Regions from separate parts of the Aeromonas bivalvium genome, predicted to be linked through region 1. Evidence: riboswitches for the same ligand, from Rfam matches in the RefSeq annotation. Region 1 holds a riboswitch; the other holds the start of a gene.
The links. Region 1 has a riboswitch for lysine ahead of ACEUCR_RS02770 (Na+/H+ antiporter NhaC family protein). Riboswitches for the same ligand answer to the same signal wherever they lie in the genome.

Region 1 (15,551 bases):
TCTATCACAGGGAACACATGGAGACCTTGGCCCAGGGGCTCGGCATCGAGCCCTCCATCGCCTTCGAGAGCAATCTCATCCCGCTGCTCAAGGCGGTGGTGCGTCAGGGGTTTGCGGTCAGCACCTTCCTACGCATGGTGGTCGAAGAAGACAAGGCCCTGGCGGGGATCCCGTTCGACCCGCCCATTTTTCTCGATCTTTGCGTCGCCTGGCGCCGTGGCGATCCCCTCTCCTTGGCCAATCGGGCACTGCGGGATTTCCTGCTGGCGCAGCCCATGGCAGAAACGGCAAGAAGCGAGGGCTAATAACTAAAAGTTTGTTAGTATTAGTTGAAGTCGTCTTTAGAGCCTAACACCATGAAACTCCAACAATTGCGTTATATCGTGGAAGTTGCCAACCACAGATTGAACGTGTCGGCGACGGCGGAGAGCCTGTATACCTCTCAACCCGGGATCAGCAAACAGGTTCGCATGCTCGAAGATGAGCTGGGAATTCAGATATTTGAGCGCAGTGGCAAGCATCTGACCCAGATCACCCCGGCCGGGCGCGACGTGATCAAGATAGCCAACGAGATCCTCGGCAAGGTGGAGGGCATCAAGTCGGTGGCGAGCCAGCATACTCATCCGGAGCAGGGAACCCTGCACATCGCCACCACCCACACCCAGGCCCGTTATGCCCTGCCCGAGGTGATCAAGGGGTTCATCAAGCGCTTTCCCAAGGTCTCCCTGCACATGCACCAGGGCACACCGACCCAGATCAGCGAGGCCGTGGTCAAGGGGATGGCGGATTTTGCCATCGCCACCGAGGCGCTGCACCTCTATGAAGATCTCATCATGCTGCCTTGCTATCACTGGAACCGCAGCGTGATCGTGCCGCGGGGTCACCCGCTGACCCAGGTCAGCAAGCTCTCCATCGCCGACATTGCCCACTTCCCCCTGGTCACCTATGTGTTCGGTTTTACCGGTCGCTCCGAGCTCGATACCGCCTTCAATCGCGCCGGTTTCGAGCCCAACATCGTCTTCACCGCCACGGATGCGGATGTGATCAAGACCTATGTGCGCCTTGGCGTCGGCATCGGCGTGATGGCCACCATGGCGCTGGACAAGCAGACCGACACGGATCTGGTGGCGCTGGACGCCAGTCATCTGTTCGCCCACAGCACCACCAAGATAGGGTTTCGCAAGGGGTCGTTCCTGCGAACCTACATGTATGACTTCATGACCCGTTTTGCCCCGCATCTGACGCGGGATGTGGTGGAAAAAGCCATCGCCATGCGCTCGAGCGACGACGTGGACGCCATGTTTGCCGACATAGAGCTGCCGATCCGCTGAGGAAGCGGGACTCCGCCGCCATGGCATGCGGGGGACGGTACCGACACGCAACCCCGTACATCCACAACGAAAAACGCCTCCCGATGGGAGGCGTTTTTCATGGGCGCAACCGACTCATTTCTTCAGCATATGGTCGAGCTTGCTCGCCTTGGTGGAGAGATAGAACTCGTTGTGGGGATTGCGCCCTTCTTGCAGGGGTACCCGCTCGGCCACCGGGATGCCGAAACTCTCCATCGCCTTGACCTTGCGCGGGTTGTTGGTCATCAGGCGCAGGCTCTTGATGTCGAGCGCCTTGAGCATGTCGGCGCAGATGGTGTAGTCGCGCATGTCGGCGGCAAAGCCCAGCGCCACGTTGGCCTCGACGGTGTCGGCGCCCTGATCTTGCAGGTGATAGGCCCGGATCTTGTTGAGCAGGCCTATTCCACGCCCCTCTTGACGGACATACAGCAAGACGCCGCGCCCGGCGGCGGCGATGTGCTGCAGGGCGGCCTGCAGCTGGAAACCACAGTCGCAACGCAAGCTGAACAGGGCATCGCCGGTGAGACACTCGGAATGAATGCGGCCGAGGACGGGCTCATCCCCGCTGACATCGCCCATGACCAGGGCGGCGTGGTCTTTCCCCGTGCCAACTTCCTGAAAACCGACCAGGGTAAAGGTGCCCCAGGGGGTCGGCAACTGGGACTTGGCCACGAGAGTAATGCTACTCATGGGGGTACTCCTTAACGACAAGGACTCGAAAAAGGGGGCCAGTTTAGCGCGCCTCGGCCTCTGCGACCATCAGAACCCGTCATGCACGGCGCCATGGTGGGCGGGGGGCTGTACGCAAAAGAACCACTCACGACGGCTTTTGTACGGAACTGTGCGGTGACGACTGCCAGGCTTGGCACATTTGGGTATACTCTGCGGCCATTACCTCATCCCATCGGGATGATGCGCAACATCAAGTGCAGGAGATATTTTATGCCCCATATGGCCCCCGTGATGACAATTGATGGCCCGAGTGGTGCCGGTAAAGGCACCTTGTGCCAGCTGCTGGCCGCAGAGCTGGGTTGGCACCTGCTCGATTCCGGCGCCATCTACCGGGTGCTGGCCCTGGCTGCGTTGCACCATGATGTGGAGCTCGATTCCGAAGCGGCCCTGGTGCCCCTGGCCGCCAATCTGGATGTGCAGTTCCAGGTCGACAGCGAACAGGTAAAGGTGGTGCTGGAAGGGGAAGATGTCTCCCGTACCATCCGCTCCCAGGATGTGAGCGATGCCGCCAGCAAGGTCGCCGTCTTCCCCCGTGTGCGCGAGGCCCTGCTGCGCCGTCAGCGCGCGTTTCGCCAGACCCCGGGTCTCATCGCCGATGGCCGCGACATGGGCACAGTGGTTTTCCCCGATGCCGAGATCAAAATTTTCCTTGACGCCAGCGCCGAGGAGCGGGCCCAGCGCCGCTATAAGCAGTTGCAAGATAAGGGCTTTGATGTTAACTTTGAGCGTCTTTTGACCGAGATTCAGGAGCGTGACGATCGCGATCGCAATCGTGCCGTTGCCCCCTTGAAACCGGCCGAAGATGCCCTGGTGGTGGATTCCACCGCGCTGACCATAGATGAAGTGCTGGCAACGGTACTATCCTATGCGAAGCAACAACTCAATGATGTTGGCTCGCGCTGACATCGGTCGTCTGCGCCAAGGATGGAGCAGATTATTTCAAACAGCCCCGCTGGTGCCGGATTGCTAGTGGATGTTTCATTTGTGACACAAACAATGATCGAATCTTTTGCTCAACTCTTTGAAGAGTCCCTGAACTCCGTTGAAACCCGTCAAGGTTCCATCGTCAAGGGTACCGTCGTTGCCATCGAGAACGGTTTCGTTCTGGTTGACGCCGGCCTGAAATCCGAGTCTGCCATTCCTGCCGAAGAATTCAAGAACGCCCTGGGCGAGCTGGAAATCAACGTAGGTGACACTGTCGACGTAGCTCTGGACTCTATCGAAGATGGTTTCGGCGAAACCAAGCTGTCCCGCGAAAAAGCCAAGCGCCACGAAGCCTGGCTGCAGCTTGAAAAGGCTTACGAAGAGCAAGCTACCGTTATCGGTATCATCAACGGCAAGGTCAAGGGTGGTTTCACCGTTGAACTGAATGGCATCCGTGCCTTCCTGCCGGGTTCTCTGGTTGACGTGCGTCCGATCCGTGACACCGCTCACCTGGAAAACAAAGAACTCGAATTCAAGGTCATCAAGCTGGACCAGAAGCGCAACAACGTTGTCGTTTCCCGTCGTGCCGTGATCGAGACCGAGAACACCTCCGAGCGTGAAAGCCTGCTGGCTAACCTGCAAGAAGGTCAAGAAGTCAAGGGTATCGTCAAGAACCTGACCGACTACGGTGCATTCGTAGATCTGGGCGGTGTTGACGGCCTGCTGCACATCACCGACATGGCGTGGAAGCGCGTTAAGCATCCTTCCGAAATCGTCAACGTTGGCGACGAGATCTCCGTCAAGGTACTGAAGTTCGACCGCGAGCGTACCCGTGTCTCCTTGGGCCTGAAGCAGCTGGGCGAAGATCCCTGGGTTGCTATCGCCAAGCGTTACCCGGAGACCACCCGTCTGTCTGGCCGCGTGACCAACCTGACCGACTACGGCTGCTTCGTTGAAATCGAAGAAGGCGTTGAAGGCCTGGTACACGTTTCCGAGATGGATTGGACCAACAAGAACATCCACCCGTCCAAAGTTGTCAACGTTGGCGACCTGGTAGATGTCATGGTCCTGGACATCGACGAAGAGCGTCGTCGTATCTCCCTGGGTCTGAAGCAGTGCAAATCCAACCCGTGGCAGCTGTTTGCCGAAACTCACGCCAAAGGCGACCGTGTTTCCGGCAAGATCAAGTCCATCACCGACTTCGGTATCTTCATCGGTCTGGATGGCGGCATCGACGGCCTGGTTCACCTGTCTGACATCTCTTGGAACAACCAGGGCGAAGAAGCCGTGCGTGAATTCAAGAAAGGCGACGAGATCGAAGCCGTTGTTCTGCAAGTGGATCCGGAGCGTGAGCGCATCTCCCTGGGCGTCAAGCAGATCGAAGAAGACCCGTTCAACAAGTACCTGTCTGACAACAAGAAAGGTGCTATCGTGAAGGGTAAGGTTACCGAGGTTGATGCCAAAGGTGCCGTGATCGAACTGGCTGACGGTGTTGAAGGCTACCTGCGTGCCTCCGATGCTGCCCGTGACCGCGTAGAAGACGCCACTCTGGTGCTGTCTGTTGGTGACGAAGTGGAAGCCAAGTTCATGGGTGTTGATCGTAAGAACCGCACCGTGAGCCTGTCCGTCCGTGCCAAGGACGAAGCTGACGAGCGTGTTGCTATCGATTCTCTGAACCAGCAAGAAGAAGTTGTGTTCAGCAATGCCATGGCTGAAGCGTTCAAAGCCGCCAAGGGTGAGTAATCCTTGATGCAAGAAAAGGGCGGCTTCACGCCGCCCTTTTTTATCCTGGCAAAATGAATATTGCATGTGATCGGGGAAGGAGATTTAACCTTATGACCAAATCAGATCTCATCGAACAATTGGCTGCGAGCCGCATGCATATGCCGGCCAAGGATGTTGAGGCCGCCATCAAGGAGATCCTTGAGCAGATGGCATCGACTCTGCAAAACGGCGATCGGATTGAAATTCGCGGTTTTGGCAGCTTTTCTCTGCACTATCGCGCACCCCGCGTAGGCCGTAATCCCAAGACTGGCGATAAAGTGGAGCTGACGGGCAAATATGTGCCGCACTTCAAACCAGGCAAGGAATTGCGAGAGCGTGTCAATCTCGCTGAATAATGCAGAAAACGGCATACCTGAGTATGCCTTTTTTGTTTTTGCTCGCCCTATTGCGTCAATTAGCCTGTTTCTGAAAGTCTTTTCCCTTTCTCTCTAGAGTCTGTGGCTGATTTTAAGGATAATCACTGGGTCTCTTCGATACTGACAGGAAGATCCCATGAAGCGTGTCTTGGCTCTTATCCCTCTGGTACTGGTCTTTATCTTCACCCTGGCCCTCGGATCACAAAATGGTCAGCTGGTGCAATTCAACTATTTGATTGCCCAAGGCGAGTTCTCGCTCTCCCTGCTGCTGGGTCTCTTCTTCGGTACGGGTTTCCTCCTCGGCTGGCTGGTATTCGGCCTGCTCTATCTGCGGATAAAGCTGCAAAATCGTACACTGAATCGCACCGTGCGCCGGCAATCCCGCCAGCTGGAATTGGCCACAGCATCGGACAAGGAGTCCGGTAAGGAATAACGTTCCTCTATGCTTGAACTGCTTTTCCTGCTGTTGCCCATCGCCGCTGGTTATGGCTGGTACATGGGGCGCAGGAGTGTTCGCCAGGACACCCAGAAACAGAGCAATCAGTTTTCCCGCCAGTACGTGGCGGGGCTCAACTATTTGCTCTCCGACGAGTCTGACAAGGCCGTCGATCTCTTCATCCAGCTGCTCGAAGTTGACAGCGATACGATTGAAACTCACCTCTCCCTCGGCAATCTGTTCCGTCAACGGGGCGAGGTCGATCGTGCCATCAAGATCCATCAGAATCTGGTCAGCCGTAAGCTGACCCGAGAGCAACGCCAGCTGGCCCTGCAGGAGCTGGCGCGGGATTTTCTGGCGGCCGGTCTGCTCGATCGGGCCGAGGCCATCTGGGTCGAGCTCTGCGAAGATGCGGATTTCGAGGAGACGGCGCTGACCCAGTTGCTGATCATTCATCAACAGCTGCGTGATTGGCAGCAAGCCATCCTGGTGGCCCAGCGCCTGCAAAAATTCCCCGGCAAGAAGCTGGCCGAGCCCATCTCACACTTTCACTGCGAGCTGGCCGAGTTGGCCCTGATGGACGGCAACGAGGCAGAGGCCCTGGCTCGGCTCAAGAAGGCGCTGGGGGTCAATCCCAGCTGTGCCCGTGCGTCCTTGCGTCTGGCGACCCTGGCGATGGCACAAGGGGAGTATCTGCAAGCGAGCCGAGAGCTGCTGCGGGTATTCGAACAGGATATCGATTTTGCCTCCGAGGCCATGCCGCTGCTGGACCAGTGCTATCAAGCGCTGGGTCGCAGCCAGGAGCTGATCCCGCTGCTTGAAAAGGCGGTGGAGGGGAATGCGGGGGTGAGTGTGACCCTGGCGCTGGCCAGGCTGGTGGAGGAGCGCGATGGTCTGAGCCAGGCCAGAACCCTGGTGTTGCGCCAGCTGCGTCGCCACCCCTCGATGAAGGGGTTCTACCAGCTGGTGGGCTTCCAGCTCGCCAGTGCCGAGCCTGGCCCGGCCAAGGAGAGCCTGGAGCTGCTGCAGCAGCTGGTTGGTGAACAGATCAAGATAAAATCCACCCACAAGTGTCGTCAGTGCGGCTTTGCCACGCACTCTCTGTTCTGGCAATGCCCCTCCTGTCGACAGTGGGGATCCATCAAGCCGATCCGTGGTCTGGACGGTGAATAACCTATAGGAAGAGAGATGTTAGATCCCAAAGTCTTGGTCGCGCTCGATTACCAGCGTGAAGCCGATGCCCTGGCCTTCGTGGACCGGGTCTCCCCCTCCCAGTGCCGCCTCAAGGTCGGGAAGGAGATGTTCACCCTGTTTGGTCCCCAGTTCGTGCGCCAGCTGGTGGCCAAGGGCTTCGATGTCTTCCTGGATCTGAAATTCCACGACATCCCCAATACGGTTGCCAAGGCGGTGGCGGCGAGTGCCGAGCTGGGGGTCTGGATGGTAAACGTGCATGCCAGTGGCGGTGAGCGGATGATGCGGGCCGCCAGGGAGGCGCTGCTGCCTTATGGTGACAAGGCGCCGCTGCTCATCGGGGTGACGGTGCTGACCAGCATGGAGCAAGGGGATCTGTCCGGGATCGGCCTGGATATCAGCCCGGCCGAGCAGGTGCTGCGTCTGGCCCGACTGACCAAGGATGCCGGACTCGACGGTGTGGTCTGCTCCGCCAACGAGGCGAGCGAGCTCAAGGGGGCGCTGGGGGAGGCTTTCTTGCTGGTGACTCCGGGGATCCGCCCGACCGGCGCCGCCCAGGGCGATCAGCGCAGGGTCATGACTCCGAGCGAAGCGGTGGCGGCGGGAGCCGATTACCTGGTCATTGGTCGTCCGATCACCCAGGCGACCGATCCGGCCCTGACCCTTGGCGAAATCAACGACGAACTCGCCAACCGCTGATGACAACGGTGAGCAGGCCGAGCACCAGGCCTGCTCCCGCCCCAATCAGGTGCGATCCCGTGTGAACCCTGGCTCCGATCAGCATGGCGGCCGGGCTGTCTCCCCCCGTGTAGTGATCCAGCCACAACTTGATGGCAATCCCCAGCAACATGAGCCAGCCGGAATGGCGGCGGTGGCGGATATCCGCCATGGCGCCCCAGACGAAGAGACCATGCAGCACGCCGGAGAGACCCATGTACCACTGGGTGTGCGGATAGTAGAGCCAGATGCCGAGGCCGACTGCGATGGCGAGCAGTGCCAGCAGGAGCGGGAAGCCCCAATCCTGCAGGTAATCGCAGAACAGGGCGTAGAGTACCAGCAGGCCCGAGAGATTGAGCAGTAGGTGCCACAGATTGGTGTGAGCCAGATTGCCTGTTATGATGCGCCACCCTTCTCCCTGGTCAATCAGGACCCGGTTGAAGGAGATGAGGTCATTTGGCACTGTGAAGAAGAGGATCAGGCAGGCGAGTGAGAGCGTGATAAGCCAGAATAGCCCGGATGTGACTGACGACATGAAACAACCCAACGATCAAGACAGTCGCTACTGTACACGCTGTACCCGCGCCCTCAAAGCCTGTCTATGTGAATATATTCACCCCGTTATCAATCGGGTGCCCCTGCTCATCTTGCAACATCCAGGCGAAGTGGGTCATCCCAAGGGAACGGCGGCCCTGCTGGCAGCCAGCCTGGCCCATGTCGAGATCCGGGTCGGGGAGGACTTTCGCGAAGACGCCGTACTGGCCCGCTGGCTGGCACAGCGGCGCTGCTATCTGCTTTGGCCAGATGAGCAGGCACAATCGCTCGCCAGCCTGCGCGCCAGTCTGCCCGATGATGCAGAGGCACCGCCCTGCTTCGTGCTGCTCGACGGCACCTGGCGCAAGGCCTACAAGATGCTGCGCCTCAATCCGGCGCTCGCCGCCCTGCCAAGGCTCTCCCTCGCCACGGCCGAGGGGCAGTACCTCATCCGCAAGAAGCCCTTCTCCACGGCGCTCTCGACCCTGGAGGCGGGCTATCATCTGTTATCGCAATGGGAGGGCGACGCCGTCAGATACGCCCCCTTGCTGAGCCTCTTCCATCGTCTCAACGAGCAGTGGCTCTCCTATTCGACGCGCACGCCAGAGTCGCGGCGCCCCTAAGAGGATCTATCCAGTGAGAAAAGCAGTTGTCGTGTTCAGTGGCGGCCAGGACAGCACCACCTGTCTGGTGCAGGCCCAGGCCCATTATGATGAGGTGCACGCCATCACCTTCGATTATGGTCAGCGTCATCTGGCCGAAATCGCGACGGCCCGGGCCCTCGCCACGCAATTGGGGGTGGCGGCCCACAAGGTGATGGATGTCACCCTGTTGGGAGAGCTGGCGGTGTCGGCCCTGACCCGGGATCATATTCCGGTCAGTACCGAGCTGCAGGACAATGGCCTGCCCAATACCTTCGTGCCGGGGCGCAACATACTGTTTCTGACCCTGGCGGCCATCTATGCCTATCAGGTCGGGGCCGAGGCGGTGATCACAGGGGTGTGCGAGACCGATTTTTCCGGCTATCCCGATTGCCGCGACGAGTTCGTCAAGGCGCTCAATCATGCGGTGGCCCTCGGGCTGGATCGCGGGCTGCGCTTTGAGACGCCCTTGATGTGGCTCGACAAGGCCGAGACCTGGGCGCTGGCCGACGAGTTCGGTCAGCTGGCACTGGTGCGCGAGCAGACCCTCACCTGTTACAACGGTCTGATCGGTGACGGTTGCGGCACCTGCCCCGCCTGTATCCTGCGTCGCCGCGGGCTGGAGCAGTATCTGACCGATCGGGTGGGCGTTCGTCAGCGCCTCGAGCACAAACGGGGGCGTTGAGCCCCTCTCACCCCGAACGGGGTCACAGCCATTGGTAACCGTCGTTTTATGATGCACTACCCGATAAACGAGATTTTTCAAACCATCCAGGGGGAGGGGGTCTTCACCGGCCTGCCCGCCATCTTCGTGCGGCTGCAAGGCTGCCCGGTTGGCTGTCCCTGGTGCGATACACGCCACACCTGGGTGGTCGATCCGGCGCGAGAGGTGCCCATCAGCCAGGTACTCAATTGTTCTAATGAGTCCGATGGTTGGAGTGGAATGAGCAGTGCCCAGATAGTGGCCAGCTTTGCCGAGCTTGGCTACAAGGCCAGACACGTGGTGATCACGGGAGGGGAGCCCTGTCTCTATGATCTCACCGAGCTGAGCGAGACCCTGCATCAGGCCGGATATCAGCTCCAGATCGAGACCAGCGGCACCAGCGAGGTGCTGACCCATCCGGCCACCTGGGTGACTGTCTCGCCCAAGATCGGCATGCAGGGTGGTCTGAGTGTCTTGCCTGGCGCCCTGGCACGGGCCAACGAGATCAAGCATCCCGTGGCCATGATGCGCCATGTGGAGGAGCTGGACGCCTTGCTGGCCAGCGCCAGCTTGCGGGAAGATGTGGTCATTGCCCTGCAACCCATCAGCCAGAAACCCAGGGCAACCGAGCTGGCCATGGCGGTCTGCATCGAGCGTAATTGGCGCCTCTCTATTCAGACTCATAAATATCTGGATATCGATTAAATGACCCCCCTGGCCGACGAGCAGATATTGCTGACCCTTGCCAATTCCATGCCCTACGGGAAATATCGTGGCAGGCGGATCATCGATTTACCCGAGCCCTATCTGGTATGGATGGCCAGGAGCGGGTTCCCGGCCGGTTCACTGGGCCAATCCCTGGCATTGGCCTATGAAATCAAATTAAATGGGCTCGAAACCATGATAGTGCCCATCATCGACAGGATATCAGGATGAGAATATATACCCGGCAAGGGGACAAGGGGATGACCCGTCTGGCTGACGCGACCCGCATCGCCAAAAATCATCAGCGCGTGGCCAGTTATGGCGATATAGATGAATTAAATTCTCATATAGGTCTGCTCGCTGCAAAAATAGCCGATTCACATCCTGAACTATTAGCCGATCTGACCCTTATTCAGCAGGAGTTATTTGATCTTGGGGGAGAACTGGCATTTTCGAGCGAGGCGCAGTCGAGCGCTATTTGGCAAGTCAATGAGGGCTGGACCGCGCGGCTGGAATCCCAGATAGACCATTACAGTGCGCAGTTGCCTCCCTTGCGCCAGTTTATTTTACCCGGCGGCTCGGAGGCGGCGGCCCAGGCTCATGTGGTGCGCACCCTGACCCGTCGCTGCGAGCGGCAATTGCTGACCTTGAGCGAACAGGAGCAGATAAACCCTGCCGTCATCCCATATGTCAACCGGCTCAGTGACTGGTTCTTTACCCTGGCACGCTTCGTGCTGCGCCAGGAGGGCAGGGCCGAAGTGTGCTGGGTCAAGGCTGCGGACAGGTAATAGGGTAGGGATATGTTGCTGCCGTGACCAATAAAAAACCCTCGCATCGCGAGGGTTTTTTTAATGATTTGGCCTGACCCTATCAGATGGCGAAATCCGTCAGGGATTTACCTTCTTCGATGGCTTTGGCGATGGCGGAAGGCATACGGCCCTGACCGGTCCAGGTTTTTTCAACCCCGTTGTCATCATAACGGTACTTGGGAGGGCGCGGCGCACGCTTGCTGCCTTTTGCCGGCTCTGCGCTGGGGGCCGCGCTGACCAATTCCGCCGGGTCTATGCCTGCGGCTTTCAGCATTTCGGTATATTCATTGATTTTACGCTGACGCTCTTCGCGAGCCTGACGATCTGCAGCCTCATCTTCCTGACGTTCGGCAACGATGGCGGAGAATTTCTCCAACCCTTCTTCCAGTTGTTCCAGAGTCAGCTCACGGCAAGCGGCACGCAGGCTACGGATATTCAGCAATACTTTCAAAAATTCAGTCATAGTGGTTACCATGCGAGCAAGAAAAGGGATAAATATGAATAGCTATTTTCAGGTAATTTATACGTCAGGGTGTCATTAAGTCAAGCTGCGATAATTAATAATCAAGTCATAAGGTTCTGGAACATTATTTTCTCTCTCTGTCGCTGTGTTAATTGGCTGCAGGGGCCTGAAGGAGGAGTCATCAGACTAAAATCTCGCCACTCGACACCAGGATGAAGTCTTGTACTGGTTTTGCTGGGGAGATATCGATTCGAATGAGTATTTAATCAAAAAACTTGATATAAAATAGCGGCACGATAAAATACCCGCCGAATACCTTTTAAGTAGAGGCGCGCTGCCTATAACTATTCATGCCGAGGGTGATGCCTGCGACGCATGGAGAAAGGAGTCAGCGCCGAAGTGATCACGCCATCATGCAGGGTCGCTGGGATTGCATCGAACAGGTGCAGTACTGCCATAGTCAATCACTATGGAGCGCTACTGAAGGGGCGGAGGAGTCACCCCTCACGGGCTCGTTTTCTTCTTTATCCTCTCGGTAGATCTCCACCTTATTCGTTATAGGTGCCAAGAGATCATGGACATTACCCATTACGCCGATTCGGCGTGGTCCCTCATTCCCCCCCTGGCGGCCGTCGCGCTGGCCGTGACCACCCGCAAGGTGCTGCTCTCCCTCGGAGTGGGTATCGTGCTGGGCTGCCTGTTGGTCAACCAGTTTGCCCCCCTGGCCAGCGCCCAGTACCTGGGTCAGGTTGCCAAGGGGATCGTCTGGTCTGACGGCGCACTCAATGGCTGGAACGTCAACATACTGCTGTTCCTGCTATTGCTGGGAGGCATCATCAGCCTGCTGACGGTCTCGGGGGCGACCCTGGCGTTCGCCGAATGGGCCGCCGCACGCATCAAAGACCGGCGGGGCGCCAAGCTGCTGACCGGGCTGCTGGTATTCCTGTTTTTCATCGATGACTATTTCCACAGCCTGTCGGTGGGGACCATCTGCCGCCCCTTGACCGATCGCTTCAATATTTCCCGCGCGAAGCTGGCTTATCTGCTGGATTCCACGGCGGCTCCCGTCTGCGTGCTGATGCCCATCTCGTCCTGGGGGGCTTATATCATCGCCCTCATCGGCGGCATTCTGACGGCCCATGGCATCCAGGATCAGAGCCCCATTTCCGCCTTCGTGCAGATGATACCGATGAACTTCTATGCCCTGTTCACCCTGGCCATGGTGCTGGTGGTGATCGCGTTCCAGCTCGACATTGGTCCCATGCGTCGTCATGAGCAACGGGCGCTCGAGGGGCAGCTGTGGGATCCGGCCAAGGGCGTGCCGCCTGGCAGCAGTGGGGATTTGCCCGTCTCCAGCCGTGGTCGGGTGCTCGATCTGGTGCTGCCCATCCTGACCCTGACCGCGTCGACCGTCTATTTCATGATGGCCTCCGGCGCCGCCGCCCTGACAGAAAAGGGGCTGCCATTCGGGGTGCTGGGCGCGTTTGAAAATACCGATGTCGGGGCGTCTTTGGTCAATGGCGGCCTGTGCGGCCTCGGGGTGGCCGTGGTGCTGACCCTGCGCATGGGCCTGGCCCTGCGCACCTGGCTCGAGGTCATCAAGCACGGCGTCATGGCCATGCTGCCCGCCATCTACATTCTGGTGTTTGCCTGGGCCATTGGCGCCGTGATCCGCGATGTGGAGACGGGCAAGTATCTTGCCTCACTGGCCCAGAGCGGCCTGCCCATCTCTTTGCTGCCTGTGGTGATGTTCTGCCTCTCCGGCGCCATGGCGTTCGCCACCGGCACCAGCTGGGGTACCTTCGGCATCATGTTGCCCCTGGCCGGTGACATGGCCGCCGCCAGCGAGATCGGCATGATGCTGCCCATGCTCTCTGCGGTATTGGCCGGTGCCGTGTTTGGGGATCACTGCTCCCCTATCTCGGACACCACCATCCTCTCCTCCACCGGTGCCGGTTGCCATCACATCGATCACGTGATGACCCAGCTGCCTTATGCGCTGACCATCGCCGTCGGGGCTGCCGCCGGTTATCTGGCGCTGGGGATGACTGAATCGGTTGGCGTCGGCCTGGTGGTCAGCTGCGCCTGGTTCATCGGGGTGACCCTGTTCTATCTCAGAGCAAACCAGAAGACGGCTGTCACCGTCTGATGCATGACGAGGGGCCTGCGGGCCCCTTTGTTTTTGACGCTTCCCTGCGTTAGCATGCGCGCCATCAATTGGCATCGGAGCAAGCATGGCCTCATTACACTACAAATTCGCCGCGATGAACTCGGGCAAGTCCACCCAGCTGATCCAGGCGCACTTCAACTATCTCGAACGCGGCATGCACCCGCTCGCCATGACGCCGGCCATCGATGACAGGTTCGGGCTCGGGGTGATCAGCGCCCGGGTCGGTCTGGAGTTGAAGGTAGAAGTGTTCAGCGACAGCTGCGATCTGTTCGAGATGGTCAAGGCACGTCATGCCGAACAGCCCATCGATGTGTTCATCGTCGACGAGGCGCAGTTTCTCACCAAGGAGCAGGTCTATCAGCTGGCACGGGTGGTGGACGAGGCGGACATCCCCGTGATCGCCTACGGGCTCAAGACAGATTTTCGTGCCGAGCTGTTCCCCGGTTCGTACCATCTGCTCTGTCTGGCGGACAAGGTGGAGGAGCTCAAGAGCATCTGCTGGTGCGGCAACAAGGCGCACATGAATGCCAGGGTCAATGCCGATGGCCAGGTGGCGCGGGACGGCGCCCAGGTGGAAATTGGGGGCAATGCCCGCTACGTCTCCCTGTGCCGCAAGCATTATCTGATTGGCCAGGCGTTTCGCTGAGGCGCTCGACGCGACAAGGTAAAGAAGGCCCTATTGGGCCTTTTTTATTGCGCGGGCGCCCGATGATTTGGCCAGCTTGGCTCAATCAAATTCGCAATCGACCGGGGTGATGATGGGATCCGCCACCGGCAGGCGGTGGAACAGCTGCCGAAAGTGTTGCTGGACCCGGCCGATGTCGACCAGCGACATGCCGGAGGCGAAGCCGAACCAGACGTAGAGACCGGTCAGATCGCGAAACATGGGGGGCAGGTATCGGGGGGCGGCGATCAGTCCCTCCAGATAGTGCTGATAGAGCACAGGAATGTCGTCCAGGGTCACCTTGCCCACAAACAGCATGGGCAGTATCTCGGGGACCCCTTCCAGCACGGCGCTGCGGATGAAGTTGACCGTTTCCACATAGCCCTTCACGTAGGAGAGATCCTTGGTGAAGCAGGCGCCACCAGTCACCATGCCGCCTCGAAACACTCGCTGGGTGATTTTGTAGGCATCATGCTCGCTTGCTCCCTTGTCCAGGAAGTGGCGATAGAGTTCGATGAAATCGGCGCCATTCTCGGCCATGTCGATGGCCATGACCCGATCCGAGATGCGTTTGGCCCGATCCGGGAAAGAGCTAAAGGTGAGCGTCTCGATCAGCACAGCCAACCCTTCCTGACAGGCGGTGATGCGCGGCGAGCCGGCGCTCAGCCAGGTAGCATAGGGTTGCTGGCGGCCATTGAGGGTGGTGCCGACATGCACCCAGCCCTCGTGGACCTCGAGCACTTGCAAGTCCAGCTCGGAGAAGCGGGCATGGCTGCTGAGCTTGATGTAGTCACCCCCGGCGGCGGCGTCCGAGACGATGCCATCGCTCAGCTTGACCTGCACCTGGCCGTCGCGAAAATAACCGGACAGCTTCTCTTGCAGCCGATCGACGGCTGCTTGCCCCTCGAACTCCTTGGGATAGGGGCGCACCAGGTGGCGTGCGCCGGGCAGGGAGAAGATGTCGCACAATCGCTCCCCCAGCTCACGCAGGGTCTTGCGATCGCCGCGAAGGTGGTCGCGGGCCGAGCCATAGAGGTGCTGGCTGTAGCGCAAAAAGTCAGGTTGGCCGCGCTGGCGCAGCATCTCTATCACCACCATGTATTGATCGACGTTGGCCTGGAGGATGCGGCCAAGCTCGTCATGGGGGCCGAGTTTCCTGCGGATCCTGTCTCTGAGCTCCTTGAGCTCCAGGTACTTGTTGCGCGGATCGAAACCGAGGGCCAGCCGCTGATAGAAGTCGGCGTCAATGGCGGGCAGGGTTTTCCCTCCCTTGGCCAGGAAGTCATGGCCAATACGATGAGGCCACTTGATCGCGTCCAAGATGCGGATCGGCTTTTGCAGCACCAGCAGCTCGTCGGAGAGCGACTTGAGG
Region 2 (15,551 bases), on a different contig from region 1:
GCGGCTGGACTCCCCCAGCGCGCGGCCGAGGGGCGCCAGGGCGCGGGCCTGAATGAGGGTGGCGAGCAGGGCGCAGAGCACCAGCAGGCCCCCCGGCAGGTAGAGCGGCTCAATGGAGGCGCTGACCCCCTTCTCCCCCAGCAGATCGGTGAAGGCGAGACTCACCGACAACAGGCTTGCCTTGAATTCCGGGCTCACCCGGCTCGCCACCAGCAGGAGCGCCAGCGCCACATAGGGGAGCCAGGCCAGCATGAGCGACATGGGGCGGCCGGCAGCCTCTTTGAGATCGAGCTTCAAGGAGCCCAGCCACTCGGCGGGCCACTCTTTCTCGGGGGCGAAATCCCAACTGTTTTTTGGCACCAGAAAGCCGCGGCGCGCCGCCGTCACCACAAGGGCCAGCCCCACCAGGCCGCCGATGAGGGACGGGAACTCGGGGCCGAGCAGCATGCCGGTCAGGGCATAGGGGACGGTGAAGGCGAGCCCGGCGAAAATCGCGAACGGCAGGATGGAGAGCCCCTCGGTCCAGCTGCGGTTGCGGCCAAAGAAGCGGGTCAGCATCATCACCATCAGCACCGGCATCAGGGTGCCGACGGTGGCGTGAATGAGGGCCACGTTGGTGGTCACCTGTTGCAGGTAGATGTCCCAGCTGCTGCCGCCGGCGCTCAGGGTATGGCCGATGGCCTGGTTATCCAGCCCCTTGTTGATGCCCACCAGGATGGGGGTGCCTACCGCACCGAACGACACCGGGGTGGACTGGATCATCATGCCAAGCAGCACGGCGGCGAGCGCCGGGAAGCCGATGGCCACCAGCAAGGGCGCGGCAATGGCGGCCGGGGTGCCAAAGCCCGAAGCCCCTTCGATAAAGGCACCGAAGCACCAGGCGATGATGATGGCCTGGATGCGCCTGTCCGGCGAGATGTTGGTAAAGCCGCCGCGAATGGCGGTGATGGCGCCTGTGTGTTTGAGGGTGTTGAGCATCAGGATGGCGCCGAACACTATCCAGAGCACGGTCACCGTGATCACCAACCCTTGCAGGGTGGAGGCAAACACCCGGGTCGGGCTCATCTGCCAGCCCCACAGGGCGATGAACACGGTCAACAGGAAGGCGATGGGCATGGCGCGCTTGGCGGGCCAGTTGAGGCCGACCAGCAGCACGGCGGCCACCAGGATCGGCGAGAAGGCCACCAGGGCCAACAGGGTGTCTGTCATCATTGCATCCTTGTCCAGAGGTCGTGCGACGTGCGCACCTTGTTGTTGTTTTGTTAAGCGAACGTGACCTTACCCTGTTCCTTTTTCGCGATATATGGAAATAATGAACAACATTCATTCCAAAAGTTGATCAATATGGCCAGCACCGACGACCTCATCCTCTTCGCCCAGGTGGTGGAGGCAGGCTCCTTCAGCAAGGTGGCGGAGCAGAATTCCCTGACAAATTCAGTGGTTAGCAAACGGATCGGGCGTCTTGAAGAGGAGCTCGGGGTGCAGCTGCTCTATCGCACCACCCGCAGGCTGACCTTGAGCGAGGCGGGCAAGGAGCTCTATCAGGGTGCCAAAAATGTGAAGGCCGCCGCACTGGACGCCTTCGATGCGGTGGCGGGATTTGGTGAAAAGGTGAGCGGTCATGTGCGGATGTCGGTGCCCACCATCTCCGGCGAGCTCTTGCTCGCCGATGCCGTGGCCGATTTTTGCCAGCAGCACCCGGGGCTCACGGTGGAGATGTCGCTGGACAACCGCTTCGTCAACCTGGTGGAAGAGGGGTTCGATCTGGTCATTCGCACCGGCTATCTGGATGATTCGAGCCTGATTGCCCGCCACATCCTCGACTCCCAGTGGGTCATCTGCGCCGCCCCCGCCTATGTGCGCCGCTTCGGCGCCCCCCACGAGCCATCGGATTTGCTCACCCACAACTGCCTGCGCTACGCCTACCAGAGTACGGGAGCCTCGGAGTGGGCCTTCAAGGGGGAGGAGGGCAACTATCTGTTGTCGGTGTCGGGGAGCTTTTCAACCGATAACGCCGGGGCCCTTCGCAAGGCGGCGCTGGGGGGACGCGGCATCGTCTATGTGCCGCGCTGTCTGGTCTATCACGATCTAATGAATGGCGAGCTGGTGGATCTCTTTCCCGACCGGGTGGGCAAGAAGCTCGGCATCTACGCCGTCTACCCCTTCACCCGCCAGCCACCGCGCAAGATAAGGCTGCTCATCGAGCACATCCGCCAGCGTTATCTGGAGATTGGCCACTACTTCATCTGAGGCGCCTGGCGGGCCTCAGCGGGCGGGCGAGGCCGCCTGACGGGAGAGAAACGCCAGGGACTGGCGGTTGAAGTGATCCGGCTGCTCCACGTTGCAGACGTGGCCGCATTTTTCGATGATTTCGAGGCAACTGTAAGGGTCTCGGGCCACCTGCTCGCGCACCGGGGCGAGGAACATGTGATCCTCCTCCCCCATCACATAGAGGGTGGGAATGGGCAGGGCCCGCTCGCGAAAGTAGCGCATAAGAGGGTTGACCTCGGTGGCGAGACGGAACCAGCGCTTGAACTCCTTCTGGCACAGCTTTCTGGCCTCGCGCACGAAGAGGTTGCGGGACTCCTGATGGTGCTGGCGCGGCATGATGATGAAGGCGAACAGGCGGTAGAGCCACATGTAGGGCAGGAAGTGTTGGCCGAGGCGGCCAAGCTGCACCAGCACCCGGGAGCGGATGTCGAGGCGCAGGATGGCGCCGCCGAGCACCATGCTCTTGACCCGCTCGGGGCGAAGCTCGGCCAGGTGGCGAATGAGGATGGTGCCAAGGGAGATGCCGACAAAGTGGGCATGGGGGATGCGCAGGTGATCCAGCAGGCGCAGTATGTCCTCGGTCACCGCCCGAAAGCTGTAGTGCCCCTTCACCACCTGTTGCAGCTGGTTGGACTGGCCGTGACCGCGAAGGTCGAGCAGCAGCACGTTGAAGTGCTCCCGGTAGGCCCGCAACTGCTTGAACCAGATGGAGGAGCTGCCGCCCGCGCCGTGCACGAACACCACCCAATCCCGATCGGGACCCAGTTCAAAGGTCTTGTGGTACAACATCTCATGGGCTCCCGGGGTGATGGGGGGTATACTCGGCGCGCATGTTAACAGAAGGCTCACCCCGGTGAACATGCTTCCACCATGATCGGACCAGAGCGGAGTCCCCATGACACTCGTTCAATTGCGTGAATTTTTGCTCAGCCAGCCCGGCGCCACCGAGGACACCCCCTTCGGCCCCGAGATCCTGGTCTACCGCATCGCCGGCAAGATGTTCGCCCTGGTGGACTGGCAGGCCGAGCCCCTTTCCATCAACCTCAAGTGCGAGCCGGAGTTGGCGCTTTTACTGCGGGAGATCCACCCCGAGGTCAAACCCGGCTGGCACATGAACAAGCAGCACTGGAACACTGTGACCCTGAGCGAGGGCCTGGCGGACGAACTCTGGCAGGGCTGGATTGAACACTCCTACCAGCGGGTGGTCGCGGGTTTGCCCAGGGCCAGGCGACCCCAGGCGGTCAAACCATGAGGGCGCGCCCGCCACTGGCCCCCCGCTGCGAGCCCCTGGCCGCAGCGCACATCCCCCGCCTCGCCGACTTGTTCGAGCGGGCGGTGCGCCAGCTCGGCCCAGAGCACTACAGCCCGGCCCAGGTGGAACAGTGGGCCCGGGGGGCCCATCACCCCGGCTTCGCCGATCAGTTGCAGACCCATTACGGCTGGGTGCTGGCCCAGGGGGATGCCCTGCTTGGCTTCATCACCCTGAGTCCGAATGGCCATCTGGGCCTGCTCTATGTCGCCCCCGAGTGGGGCAGACAAGGAGTGGCCAGCCTGCTGATCCATCGCCTGATCGCCGAGGCCCGCGCCCTGGGTCTGACCAGGATCGACACTGAGGCAAGCCTGCTGAGCTATCCCCTGTTCCTGCGCCACGGTTTCGTCCTGGACGGCCTGGAGCAGGTGAGCCGGGGCGGCGTCGGCTTCACCCGCCATCGCCTGCACCTCTCCCTTGACGACGCCCCTTGCCAAGCTGACGGCAGCCACTAGAATACGCCCTGATTTTTTCGATGAGGTAGCACCCCATGGTGGTTGAGAGTGACGGCTATATAGCGCTGATTGAGTATTTGGTTGAACGGCTCAGCCTGTTTGAAGGCCATCAGTCCGGTCAGGGCGAGCTGACCATAGAGGATCTGGTGAGCAGCCGGGTCGCCAACAGCCTGATGACCCTGTGCGAGCAGAACCCCCAGCTCGATGCCAAGTTGCGCTTCGTGATGATGCAGGAAGCCGACGCCGTGGTCGCGGATCTGGAGGAGGTGCTCTCCGCCGTCTGGCTCCAGGCCCCGACCGAGCAGCAGCACGCCTTCCTGAACGAATTCATCGACCTCATCAAGAACCTGTTCGACAGCGCCATCCACTGATCTTCCCCGATCCAATAGCCCCAGCCGCGGCGCATGATGCCCGCCGCATGGATGGCGACGCCGCCCGGGGGTCGGAGAGCAGAAATGAGAAGGGCCGCCCCTTGAGGGCGGCCCCGCTTGCTATCATGGTTGGGAGGCTCATCATGTGTCTGGCATCGCCGCCATCCTTGGCTGCTAACTAGTTAGTCCACACCTTCCCGGCCAAGTTCCGCTTTGTTGCCCATTTTTTTTAACTTATTTTGCTGCCAGCACCAAGCGGCGCCAACTAGCGCGCCAGACTGGGGGGCAGGCAGACCCCTATGCCACCGAGGCCGCAATAGCCTTCCGGATTTTTATGCAGATACTGCTGATGGTAATCCTCTGCATAGTAGAAGGGCGCCAGCGGCCTTATCTCGGTGGTGATGGTGCGCGGGTCGCCGCTGGCGGCCATGGCGCTCTGGTAGGCGACCAGGCTCGCCTGAGCCAGGGCCTGCTGCTCCTCGTCGCCACAGAAGATGACGGAGCGGTACTGGGTACCCAGATCCCCGCCCTGGCGCATGCCCTGGGCCGGATCATGGTGCTCCCAGAACAGGCGCAGCAGCTCGCCGTAGGAGATGACCTTGGGGTCGAACACCAGCTGCACCGTCTCGGCGTGGCCGGTCTGGCCGCTGCACACCTCCTGGTAGCTGGGGTTCGGGGTATGGCCCCCCTGATAACCGGCCGCACTCGAATAGATGCCGGCCTGCTGCCAGAACAGACGCTCCACCCCCCAGAAACACCCCATGCCAAACCAGGCCAGCGCCAGCCCCTCGGGCCAGGGCCCCTGGGTCGGGTGGCCGTTGACAGCGTGCAGCTGACCAATGACCATGGGCTCATCGCGCCCGGGAAGGGCCTGTTCGGCACTCAATATCGCTTCCATTGACTCATCCTTAAATAGCGGGTCCAGCCCGTGACATCGGCAAGAAGGGTGAAGATAAGGAGTTTGCTCCGCCGGATCAACCGCCCTGCTCCCTCAAGGTGGCGAGTCATGACCTCGTCATCTCGGACCATCAGACTCCCGGGGCGAGGCCGTGACGGCAACAAATCGCGCCAAATCAATATTTAGTCTTGATTTGTGAATTTATTTTCATATATTGGGCCCATTGCTGTTTTTTTATGGATGAATCTCGAGTGCGTGAACGTGAACCCAGCCTGGTCCATGCCTTTCGGCAGTCCACCCCCTATGTCAACGTGCACAGGGGTGCCACCTTCGTGCTGATGATGGGAGGGGAGTCCATCGCCCATCCCAACTTTGCCAACATCGTCAGTGACATCGCCCTGCTCCAGACACTCGGGATTCGGCTGGTACTGGTATTTGGTGCCCGTCCCCAGAACGACGAGGCCCTGTCCCGCGCCGGCATCGAGGCCCATTACCACAAACGAGTCCGGGTCACCGACGACCCCAGCTTCGCCCTCATCAAGCAGGTGAGCGGCGGCCTGCAATTCGACATCACCGCCAAGCTCTCCATGGGGCTGGCCAACACCCCCATGCAGGGGGCCCGCATCAGCGTGGTGAGCGGCAACTTTGTCACCGCCCAGCCCCTGGGAATAGACGATGGGGTCGACTACTGCCACAGCGGCCGGGTCCGTCGCATCGACGTGGAGGGGATAGTGCGCCAGCTCGATCAGCAGAACCTGGTGCTCGTCTCCCCCATCGGCTGCTCGGTCACCGGGGAGAGTTTCAATCTCACCTCGGAAGAGGTGGCCAGACGCATCGCCGTGGATCTCAAGGCCGACAAGCTGATCTGCTTCAGCAGTACCCAGGGGGTGCTGGACAGACAGGGCCACGCCATCTCCGAGCTCTTCCCCGAGCAGGCGGAGGAGCTGCTGGTGGCGCTGGAGCAGGCGGGGGAAGAGATGTCCGGCACCGCCCGCTACCTGCGGGCGGCCATCGCCTCCTGCCGCGGCGGCGTGCCCCGCTCCCACCTGGTGAGTTATCAGGAAGACGGCGCCATGCTGCAGGAGCTGTTCAGCCGCGAGGGGCTGGGGACCCAGATAGTGCGCGAGAGCGCCGAACGGGCCCGCGCCGCCACCATAGAGGACATAGGCGGCATCCTGGATCTCATCCGCCCCCTGGAGGAGGAAGGGATCCTGGTGCGCCGCTCCCGGGAGCAGCTGGAGATGGAGATAGACAAGTTCACCATCATAGAGCGGGACGGCCTCATCATCGGCTGCGCGGCCCTCTACTGCTTCATGGAGGAGGCCATGGCCGAGATGGCCTGCGTCGCCATTCACCCCGAGTACCGCAACTCCAACCGGGGCGACCAGCTGGTGGCCAAGGTGGCGGAGCGGGCCAAACGGCTCGGCATCCGCCAGCTGTTCGTGCTCACCACCCGCTCCATCCACTGGTTCAGGGAGCGGGGCTTCGAGCCCCTGGAGGTCGAGGCCCTGCCGGTGGCGCGCCAGCGGCTCTACAACTGGCAGCGTCGATCCAAGGTTTTGTCAAAGACTATTTTTTAAGCTATTGATTTTGCGTTGCCTTCGACCAGAAACTGAACTTTTTTCGAAACTCGATTGACAGTGCAATCCAACGCGGGTTATTTCTAACTGCACTCCACCCCCAGCGGGTGGAGCCAGAAGAGGAGCGTTGCCCAGGTAGATCGGAGCAGGACACCAGAGTCCCATGATGCCGATTGAGGGGGAGCAGCGCCGAGACGCAGGAGGAGCCTGGTATCCTCACCGTCGGCCGCGGGGGCTGAATCCCCCGGGTTGTCATCGGTAGTGTCTATCCACTACCCGGGCCAGATCCTGGCCGGGTACTGGATGGGCTCTGCAGGTGGAGCGCTTCTGGCCGGGATCCTTCATCATTCCTGCCATTTTCTGCCCTCCCCTGTCTCTTTGCCCCATGGATCCGGATATTTGATATAGACAGGAGTATGCAATGAGCCCTTTCAACGTCGCCAAGTTTGGCGGAACCAGCGTCGCCAATGCCGCCGCCATGAACAACTGCGCCAACATAGTGCTGGCCAACCCGGCAACCCGGCTGGTGGTGCTGAGCGCAAGCTCGGGGGTCACCAACCTGCTGGTGGCCCTGGCCCAGGGCGAACTCGATGAAGGGGAGCGCGAGGCGCAGCTCGGCAAATTGGCCGACATTCAGCAGAGCATATTGCAAGACCTCGGCCAGCCGAGCGAAGCCTCTGCCATCATCCATGGTCTGCTCGGCGACATTCGCAAGATGGCGCTCCAGGCCACCCAGCAGACAGATGCCGAGCTGGCGGATCGCCTGATCGCCTGTGGCGAGCTGATGTCCACCCGGCTCTTTACCGAACTCCTGTGCCAGCGGGGCGTCAAGGCCCAGTGGCAGGATGCGCGCCAGCTGCTGCGCACCGACAGCCGTTTTGGCAAGGCCAGCGTGGATCTCGCTGCCAGCCGCACCCTCTGCCAGCAGGCTCTGGGTCCCCTGCTCGGTGACACCCTCATCATCACCCAGGGCTTCATCGGCGCCGATGGCGATGGCCGCACCACCACCCTGGGCCGCGGCGGCTCCGACTACAGCGCCGCCCTCCTTGCCGAGGCCCTGGATGCCACCGCCATCGAGATCTGGACCGACGTCCCCGGGATCTACACCACGGACCCGCGCCTGGTCAGCCGCGCCCGCCCTATCCCGGAGATCAGCTTCGTGGAAGCGGCGGAGATGGCCACCTTCGGCGCCAAGGTGCTGCATCCGGCCACCCTGCAACCCGCGGTGCGCCGGGACATTCCCGTGTTTGTCGGCTCCAGCAAGGATCCGGCGGCAGGGGGCACCTGGATCCGCGCCACCACCCAGAGCAGCCCGTTGTTTCGCGCCGTGGCCCTGCGCCGCCAGCAGGTGCTAGTGACCCTGCACAGCCTCAACATGTTCCACGCCTACGGCTTCCTGGCCGAGGTGTTCGGCATCCTGGCCCGCCACCGCATCTCGGTGGATCTCATCACCACCTCGGAGGTGAGCGTGTCGCTGACCCTGGATCACACCGGCAGCCAGAGCAACGGCGAGCCCATCCTGGGCGACAAGGTGCTGGCGGAGCTGGGCCAGCTGTGCAAGGTGAAAGTGGAGACGAACCTGGCGCTGGTGGCCCTCATCGGCAACCGGATGAGCGAGGCCGCCGGGGTGGGCAGCCGGGTATTCGACGCCATGCGCGAGCACAACATCCGCATGATCTGTTACGGCGCCAGCGCCCACAACCTCTGCTTCCTGGTGCAAGAGAGCGAGGCAGGCGAGATAGTCAATCGCCTGCACCAGGAGCTGCTCGACTGAGCGGCCAGCGGTCACTGCAGCAAAGAGGGCGCCTAGGGCGCCCTCTGTCGTGTCTGGTCCCGGGATCAGGCCGGTGCCGGGCTCAGCTGCCACGCCCTGGCCTGCTCACGCCAGCGGGCCAGCTCCTCGAGCAGCTGGGACTGGCTCATCCCCCCCAGCTGCGCGCCCTCGGCCAGCTCCTCATAGAGATGGCGCAGGGCATGTTCCAGCCAGTCGAGTCGCCTCAGGGTCAGGGGGCCGCAGCTCTTGCCGCCCAGATCGTCCAGCACGTCCAGGCGATGGCTGCGATACATGTCCTTGAGCCAGTTTGCCGCCAGCGCCTCCTCGCCGCTCAGGGCGGTGCGCCACTCGCCGGCGAGCCCTTCCAGCCTCGCCAGCACGGGGGCACAGGCCCCCTCCCGGCTCAGACGCGCCAGCTCCTGCTCGGCCCAGGCCAGGGTGAGGCGTCGCCAGCAGGCAAACTGCGCCAACGGATTGACCTCGTCGAGCCAGAGCCCGGACAGGGTGCGGGTCTCGAGACGCTCCACCACATGAAACTCTGGGTCGCACAGGCCGTTGGAGTTGAACTCGAAGCGGGGATCGAAGGGCCAGGTGTAACCGAAATCGAACAGGCTGATCTGCTGGCCGTCGTCGAGCAGGTTGCCCGGGCTCGGATCCCAGTCAAACCAGCCCCAGCGGGCCAGCTCGGCCTCGGCCGCCAGCATCTGGGCCAGGTTGCGCTCGCAGAGAGTGCGCACCGGCTCGCCCCGCAGCCAGGGGGAGAGCAGGATCCCGGCCCGGGCCGAGCCGAAGCTGGTGCAGACCACATTGGGCAGCAGGGTGGGATGCAGCTCGCGCAGGGCCTCTATCTCCCGCCGGCGTTCGAGCTCGGTGAGAAAGGCGGTCTGACCATCGGGATTGGCGACCCGGGAGACGGCGCGCCTGCGCTTGAGACACCAGTGATGGCCCTCGACCTTGAGGTGAAACACCTGGGCGCTGAGGCCGCCATCGTGGAGCGCGATCACGGCAGGATGCCCCTCCCCCAGGCTCTGCAACTGGGCGAGGGAGAGGGGGCAATCGCGCTCGCGGCCAACCCGTATCTCGTCGTTGCGCTGCAACATCGCTAGTAGTCTCGCCTGGCGTCCGGCAACTTTAGGATTCATTACAGTCTCCCCCATTCGTTATTGAGAGAGTAAACATCGCCCCCGCTCCCTTGCCAGCGCCATCCTCTCATGATGCCGCTTTCATCACAGAAACAGAGGGCGGGACCGGATCCCGGTCACACAAGTGTCCGCATCCCTTCATTTTTCTGTCATTAAATTGACAAGCAAGGGCAAGGCCAGCACCATCGGTCAACATCAATGCAAGCAAGATGATGCTCAAAGGACGAGCCCTTATGCCCCTCTCACGCCCAGGCCAACGGCCACGGGTTCCCCCGCTGCCAGCTCTGATGCTGGCGCTGCTGTCTGCCCTGCTGCTGTTCACCCTGCTGCTGCCGATCTTAAGCCCGGCCAACCTGCTGAGTCCGGCCAGGCCCATGGTGCTGGGGCCGGCCGACAACCCGGTCGCCACCCTGGTCCGTCACTCCCTGCTCTACAAGAGTGACAACCGCGGCCTCTATCTGGTGGTGCACAGCCAGTGGCAGCTCAGACAACCGCTGCAACCGGCGGACAGGGTGCTGGTGGAGCTGCTGGGGGAGCAGGGCGCGGCCATCGCCACCCAGAGCCAGCGGGCCGACAAGCGCCAGCGCTGCGATCCCAAGGGGTGCAGCCTCGATCTCAACAGCACCATTAGGGCACCGGACGACGCCCTCTCCAACCACTATCAGCTGCGCATCGGCCTGCAGCTGGCGGGCCGGGAGGACAGCGGCGGGCTGCGCCGCATACTGCAACCCCTGCCGGAGCAGGGGTTCAACCTCAGCTATCTGCTGGCAAGCCTGGGGCTGGTGCTGCTGATCTGCGCCGCCGCCCTGCGCATCTGCCTGCCGCTCTTGCGCCGGGGGCTCGCCTGGCGACTGATGGGCTGCCTGCTGCTCGGCAACCTCACCTTCGTGCTGCTCCACGGCTTCGTGGTGTTTCGGGTCGGCGAGTTCCTGCTCTGGACCGGCTTTCGCCCCGAGCACTACTACCTGGCCTGGGGCAGCATGGTGCTTGGCTGGGGACTGTGCGCCCTGGCCGGTTTCAACCTCTACATGGGGCTGGTGTTCGCCCTGCTCTGCGCCGTGGGGCTGCTCGCCAACTTCGTGAAGATCGCCATCTACGGGGTGCCGCTCGGGGGGGACGATCTGGGCAACCTGCTGGCCCTGGCCCGCATCCTGACCGAGCAGCATCCGCTGCTGCCCTGGGTATTCGGCCTCGCCCTCCTCTTCCTGTGCTGGTACTTCGCCCTGTCGCGCTGGGTGCTGCGCACCCTGGCCGCGACCGTCGCCTTCTTCGCCCTGTGCGTGTTCGCCACCCAGGCCGGCAACCTGCTGCTGGGGGTCAACATCCGCTACATGGACAGGGCGGTCAACTACCACAGGGACATCATCCGCGCCGGCCCCGGTCTCTACCTGTTCAACCTGGTGGACGACATGCTGCAAAGCGGCAACATCTTTCGCTACCCCTTGCAGAGCCAGGCCCCCAGCCTGAGCCAGACCCGGCCGCAGCCCCCGTCCCCGGCCCAGCCTCGCTGGGACAGGGTGATAGTGCTGCAATACGAGTCCCTCTGGCTCGACTGGCAAGCCAGGATCTGCGCCCCCGCCCCCACCCTGAAGCTGCCCGCCACCGTGTCCCAGTGGCACAAGACCATCCACTCCCCCACCACGGGGGGCATGACGGTGCTGCCGGAGTTCGAGATGAACACAGGGCTGCCGGTGGGGCTGCTCAAGCAGGGCATAGTGCCCTACTACTATCTGCGCGATCGGGTGCCCGGGCTGGCTCAGACCGCCAGGGCGAGCGGCTATCGCACCCTGTTCGCCCACCCCTATACCGAGAAGTTCTGGGGGCGGGAGAAGGCCATTGCGGCATTGGGGTATGAGGAGCGCTGGTTCAGCGACCATTTCACCAGCCTGGAGTACAAGGGACTCTATGTGTCGGACCATGCCCTGATCGATCACCTGCTCAGGCGCAGCAACCAGGATGACCAGCCGCTGTTCGCCTACGGGGTCACCATGCAGGGTCATGGCCCCTACGACGGCGTGCGTTATCAGGCCCAGCAGCTCGACAAGGCCTGCCCGGATCTCGCGCCGGCCGAGCGCCAGCTGCTCAACACCTACTACACGGGGGTGGTGGATGCCATGGCCTCCCTGGAGCGGCTGCTCAAGGCCCTGGATGCCAGCGGCAAACGCTACCTGGTGGTGGCCTTTGGCGATCATCAGCCCTACCTGATGCCGGCGGGCAAGGGGATCCATGGGGACAAGCCGCCCCGGGATGCCAGCTATCAGATCCCCATGATGGCCTTTACCCGCAATGACGGCAGCCTGGATCTCGCGCGCCAGTTTGGTGCCGTGCGCCAGCTCTACCAGATGGGTCAGGCGACCCGCGCCCTGCTGGCCGGGGATCTCACCCCCCTTAGCGATGGCCCCCTGCTCCACCCCGTACTCGGGCAGGAGAAGGGATTCGACGTCTCGCCCCTGGTGCCGCAGATCCGCGAAAGCTTTCGCCCCGAGACCCTGCCCTGAGCCGGCGCGACCTGATGACAAAGAGGCCGCAGTTGCGGCCTCTTTGTCTGTGGCAAGGCCCCCCTAGCGCCACCAGGGCTCGCACAGGCTCAGGCGCTGGGCATCCAGATCCAGCTCGGCCTCGATGCCGAGTGGCACCGTCAACATGGGGTGGGTATGAGCGCAGTCGAACTCTGCCAGGATAGGGAAATCGGGCTCCCCCACCACCTCCAGCAGGATGTCGAGGGGCGCCTTGCCACTGCCCTGGCTGTCAAACCCCTCGTGCTTGCCAAGGATGAGGGCACCGATGCGCTCGAACACCCCGCACAGCTTGAGGTGGGCAAACCCCCGCTCCACCGTCTCTGCCTGCTTGAGGCTGTCTTCCAGCAGCAGGATGTCCCCCCGCCCGATGGCCGGCATATAGGGAGAGCCCCAGATCCCTGACAGGGTATTGAGATTGCCCCCCATGAGCCGCCCCCGCCCCCGGCCCGTCCCCACCGAGACGAGCCGGTTGGGCTGGCACAACTTGGCCCGGGTCTGGCTCTCCCATGCCAGCCGCTCCTCGGTCCAGTGCGTCGGGGTCGGCAAGCCAAGGGGCAAGGGGGAGCCGCCGTCAGCGCAGATCGCCAGAAACGCCGCCAGGGTCTCATCCACCAGGGGGGAGAACTCGCCAAAGGAGGCCACCAGGGCGGGCCCGTAGAAGGTCACCAGGCCGGTTCTGGCATGGATGCCGAGCAGCAGGGCCGTCATGTCCGAGTAGCCGACGACTATCTTGGGATCCCGCTGCAATGCCTCGTAATCGACATAAGGCAGCAGGGAGTTGGCGTTGCTGCCACCGATCACCGACATGATGCAACGGACTTGCGGATCCCGGATGAGGGCATTGAGCTCGGCGGCCCGCGCCGCTATGGTGCCGGAGCGCCAGTGATCCTGCGCCCCGGTCAGGTTGCCCGCCTTGAGCCGAAAGCCCTCTCCCTCGAGGTACGCCCTGGCCCGGGCAAACCGGGTCGGTGCCCAGGCGGTGGCCGCACTGGCGGGGGAGAAAAAGCCGATGGTGTCCCCGGGCCTGAGCCGCGGGGGGCGAAGTCGTGTCATCAAGGTGCACTCCCTGTTTCACCGCCCTCCTCACGACGAGGCCCTGGCCCCGGGGGAAGGGGGCATCCAGCAGTAAACTCGTGCTTCGGACTCTTGCGCCAATGCCCTGTCGGCGCCCTGCACGGCTGATCGCCGATGGGCCATCGGCGCCTCATCGGAGTCACACCACCACGGCGGTACCGCTGATGCTCACCATCAGCATGCTGCCGTTCTGGCCGACCACCTCGTAATCGAGGTCGATGCCGACCACGGCGTTGGCACCGAGGGCCTGGGCCCGCTCCTTGAGTTCATCGAAGGCGATCTCCCGGGCCCGGGCCAGCTCCTTTTCATAGGCGCCGGAGCGCCCGCCTATGATGTCGCGGATGCCGGCGAACAGATCCTTGAACACGTTGGCGCCGAGAATGGCCTCGCCGACCACGATGCCGCGATATTCGCGAATGGCCTTGCCTTCCAGGGTGGGGGTGGTTGAGAGGATCATGGGATCTCCTTGTAAGGGGGGGCGCGCCGCGCCCGGGCCTGTCAGGGTAACAGGCAAGAGGCGGCGCGATAACCCCATGCCCCCCGAATGAGCAGGGAGAGTGCAACCGGGGGCGAAAAAAGCAACCGTTTGATTACACAGTCAAATGCCCATCTATACTGGTGCGGTGCCAGTGACTGGCCTTAACGTCGGCGCCAAAGCGCGACTGCCGTGGCTGACCGAATGTCAGAAGGGAGAAACATGAGACAACATCGATTGCTGCTACCCCTGTGCCTGCTGGTGAGCGTCCACAGCCAGGCCGGTGGCCTCTACCTGTACGAGACGGGCACGGATGACCTCGGCCTGGCCTCGGCCGGCATGGCGGCGAGAGCCCAGGATGCCACTGTGCAGTTCATGAACCCGGCGGGATTGAGCCATCTCAAGGGGCGCCACCTGACGGTCGCTGGTCAGGCCCTCTATGGGGACGTCCCCTACGATCTCGATGATCCGGCCCAGGCGGATGTGGATACCGTGATCGGCTGGTTCCCCGCCGCCTCTTTTTATTACAGCCAGCAGATAGATGATCGCTGGACCCTCGGCGTGGCGACCTACGGCAACTTTGGCCTGGGGCTGGACTTCGGTGACTGGGCGGGCGAGCAGCTCATCCAGGAGGCCACCCTGGTCGCCCTCACCCTGCAACCCTCCCTCGCCTATCGCCTCGACGAGCACTGGTCCCTGGGCGCCGCCCTTGGCATCAACTACGGTCTCTTCTCCCTCAAGCGCGACACGCCCCAGGGAGGGCGCAAGCTCGATGACAGCGATTGGGCCCTCAACGCCAAGCTGGGGATCCTGTATGAAGTCGATCAGGGAACCCGCTTTGGCCTGGGCTATAGCAGCGCGGTCGAGTATCACTTCGACATTCAGACCCAGGCGACCATCGATCGACCCAACCTGCCCGGGATCACGGTCGACTTGCCCCTCTCCGGCATGGTCAACAGCCCGCAGCAACTGATGATCAGCGCCTACCACAGCCTCAGCCGCGATTGGGCCATCATGGGCAATCTCGGCTGGCAGGACTGGAGCGACTACAACAACAACGAGGTGGCCGTGTTCGACCAGAGCAGCGCGGCGAAAAACCGCTATCAGGACACCTATCACCTGGCCGTCGGACTGCAGCACAACCTGACCCCCCAATGGACCCTGAACGGGGGGCTGGCGTACGACTCCAGCGCCTACAAGGATCAGGACAAGACCTCCCTCACAGTGCCAAGCGGCCAGACCCTCAGGGTGGGGGCCGGCTTGCGCTACGGGATCAACGAGCAGGATGCCATCGGGGCGGGTGTTGAATATGCCCGCATTGACAGCGCCAGGGTGCAGGAGGGGCACCTGTCCGGTCGCTACGACTCTCCCGCCCTCTACTTCTTCGCGGTCAACTACAGCAAGCAGTTCTGAGCCGGGCAGGGATGCCGGGCACACCATGAAAAAGGGAGAGGCCTCGGCCTCTCCCTTTCGTCATAACGTCACGATGGCACTCAGTGCAGCTTCAGGGTCGGTCTCAGCACCCGGTTGATGCGGCCCACCAGCATGATGAGGCCGGTCTTCACATAGCCGTGCAGGGCCACCTGGTGCATCCGGTACAGGGAGATGTAGACCAGACGGGCGATGTAGCCCTCCACCATCATGGAGCCGCGCATCAGGTTGCCCATCAGGCTGCCCACGGTG

Region 2: another riboswitch for lysine. It lies ahead of lysC (lysine-sensitive aspartokinase 3); the one in region 1 lies ahead of ACEUCR_RS02770 (Na+/H+ antiporter NhaC family protein).

Annotation. Positions count from the first base shown of each region.
Region 1 covers NZ_JBGXBV010000001.1:615,661-631,211, reverse strand. Annotated here, with positions in the region: gene ACEUCR_RS02850 (LysR family transcriptional regulator) at 1-305, shown strand, start outside; gene cysB (HTH-type transcriptional regulator CysB) at 357-1,331, shown strand; gene ribA (GTP cyclohydrolase II) at 1,446-2,039, opposite strand; gene cmk ((d)CMP kinase) at 2,292-2,984, shown strand; gene rpsA (30S ribosomal protein S1) at 3,078-4,748, shown strand; gene ihfB (integration host factor subunit beta) at 4,841-5,125, shown strand; gene ACEUCR_RS02820 (LapA family protein) at 5,283-5,579, shown strand; gene lapB (lipopolysaccharide assembly protein LapB) at 5,589-6,755, shown strand; gene pyrF (orotidine-5'-phosphate decarboxylase) at 6,771-7,472, shown strand; gene rrtA (rhombosortase) at 7,447-8,025, opposite strand; gene ACEUCR_RS02800 (tRNA-uridine aminocarboxypropyltransferase) at 8,024-8,647, shown strand; gene queC (7-cyano-7-deazaguanine synthase QueC) at 8,661-9,350, shown strand; gene queE (7-carboxy-7-deazaguanine synthase QueE) at 9,402-10,073, shown strand; gene ACEUCR_RS02785 (DUF3820 family protein) at 10,074-10,304, shown strand; gene ACEUCR_RS02780 (cob(I)yrinic acid a,c-diamide adenosyltransferase) at 10,301-10,861, shown strand; gene ACEUCR_RS02775 (H-NS family histone-like protein) at 10,944-11,345, opposite strand; lysine riboswitch at 11,662-11,833, shown strand; gene ACEUCR_RS02770 (Na+/H+ antiporter NhaC family protein) at 11,920-13,494, shown strand; gene ACEUCR_RS02765 (thymidine kinase) at 13,580-14,161, shown strand; gene ACEUCR_RS02760 (flavohemoglobin expression-modulating QEGLA motif protein) at 14,243-15,551, opposite strand, start outside.
Region 2 covers NZ_JBGXBV010000006.1:124,975-140,525, reverse strand. Annotated here, with positions in the region: gene ACEUCR_RS14910 (L-lactate permease) at 1-1,209, opposite strand, end outside; gene ACEUCR_RS14905 (LysR family transcriptional regulator) at 1,273-2,250, shown strand; gene ACEUCR_RS14900 (alpha/beta fold hydrolase) at 2,266-3,060, opposite strand; gene ACEUCR_RS14895 (MmcQ/YjbR family DNA-binding protein) at 3,167-3,523, shown strand; gene ACEUCR_RS14890 (GNAT family N-acetyltransferase) at 3,520-4,035, shown strand; gene ACEUCR_RS14885 (DUF3802 family protein) at 4,071-4,406, shown strand; gene msrA (peptide-methionine (S)-S-oxide reductase MsrA) at 4,672-5,304, opposite strand; gene argA (amino-acid N-acetyltransferase) at 5,556-6,884, shown strand; lysine riboswitch at 6,994-7,219, shown strand; gene lysC (lysine-sensitive aspartokinase 3) at 7,306-8,658, shown strand; gene ACEUCR_RS14865 (protein kinase family protein) at 8,724-9,800, opposite strand; gene ACEUCR_RS14860 (LTA synthase family protein) at 10,034-12,298, shown strand; gene ACEUCR_RS14855 (S66 family peptidase) at 12,362-13,372, opposite strand; gene ACEUCR_RS14850 (heavy metal-binding domain-containing protein) at 13,533-13,850, opposite strand; gene ACEUCR_RS14845 (OmpP1/FadL family transporter) at 14,091-15,281, shown strand; gene ACEUCR_RS14840 (NAD(P)/FAD-dependent oxidoreductase) at 15,362-15,551, opposite strand, start outside.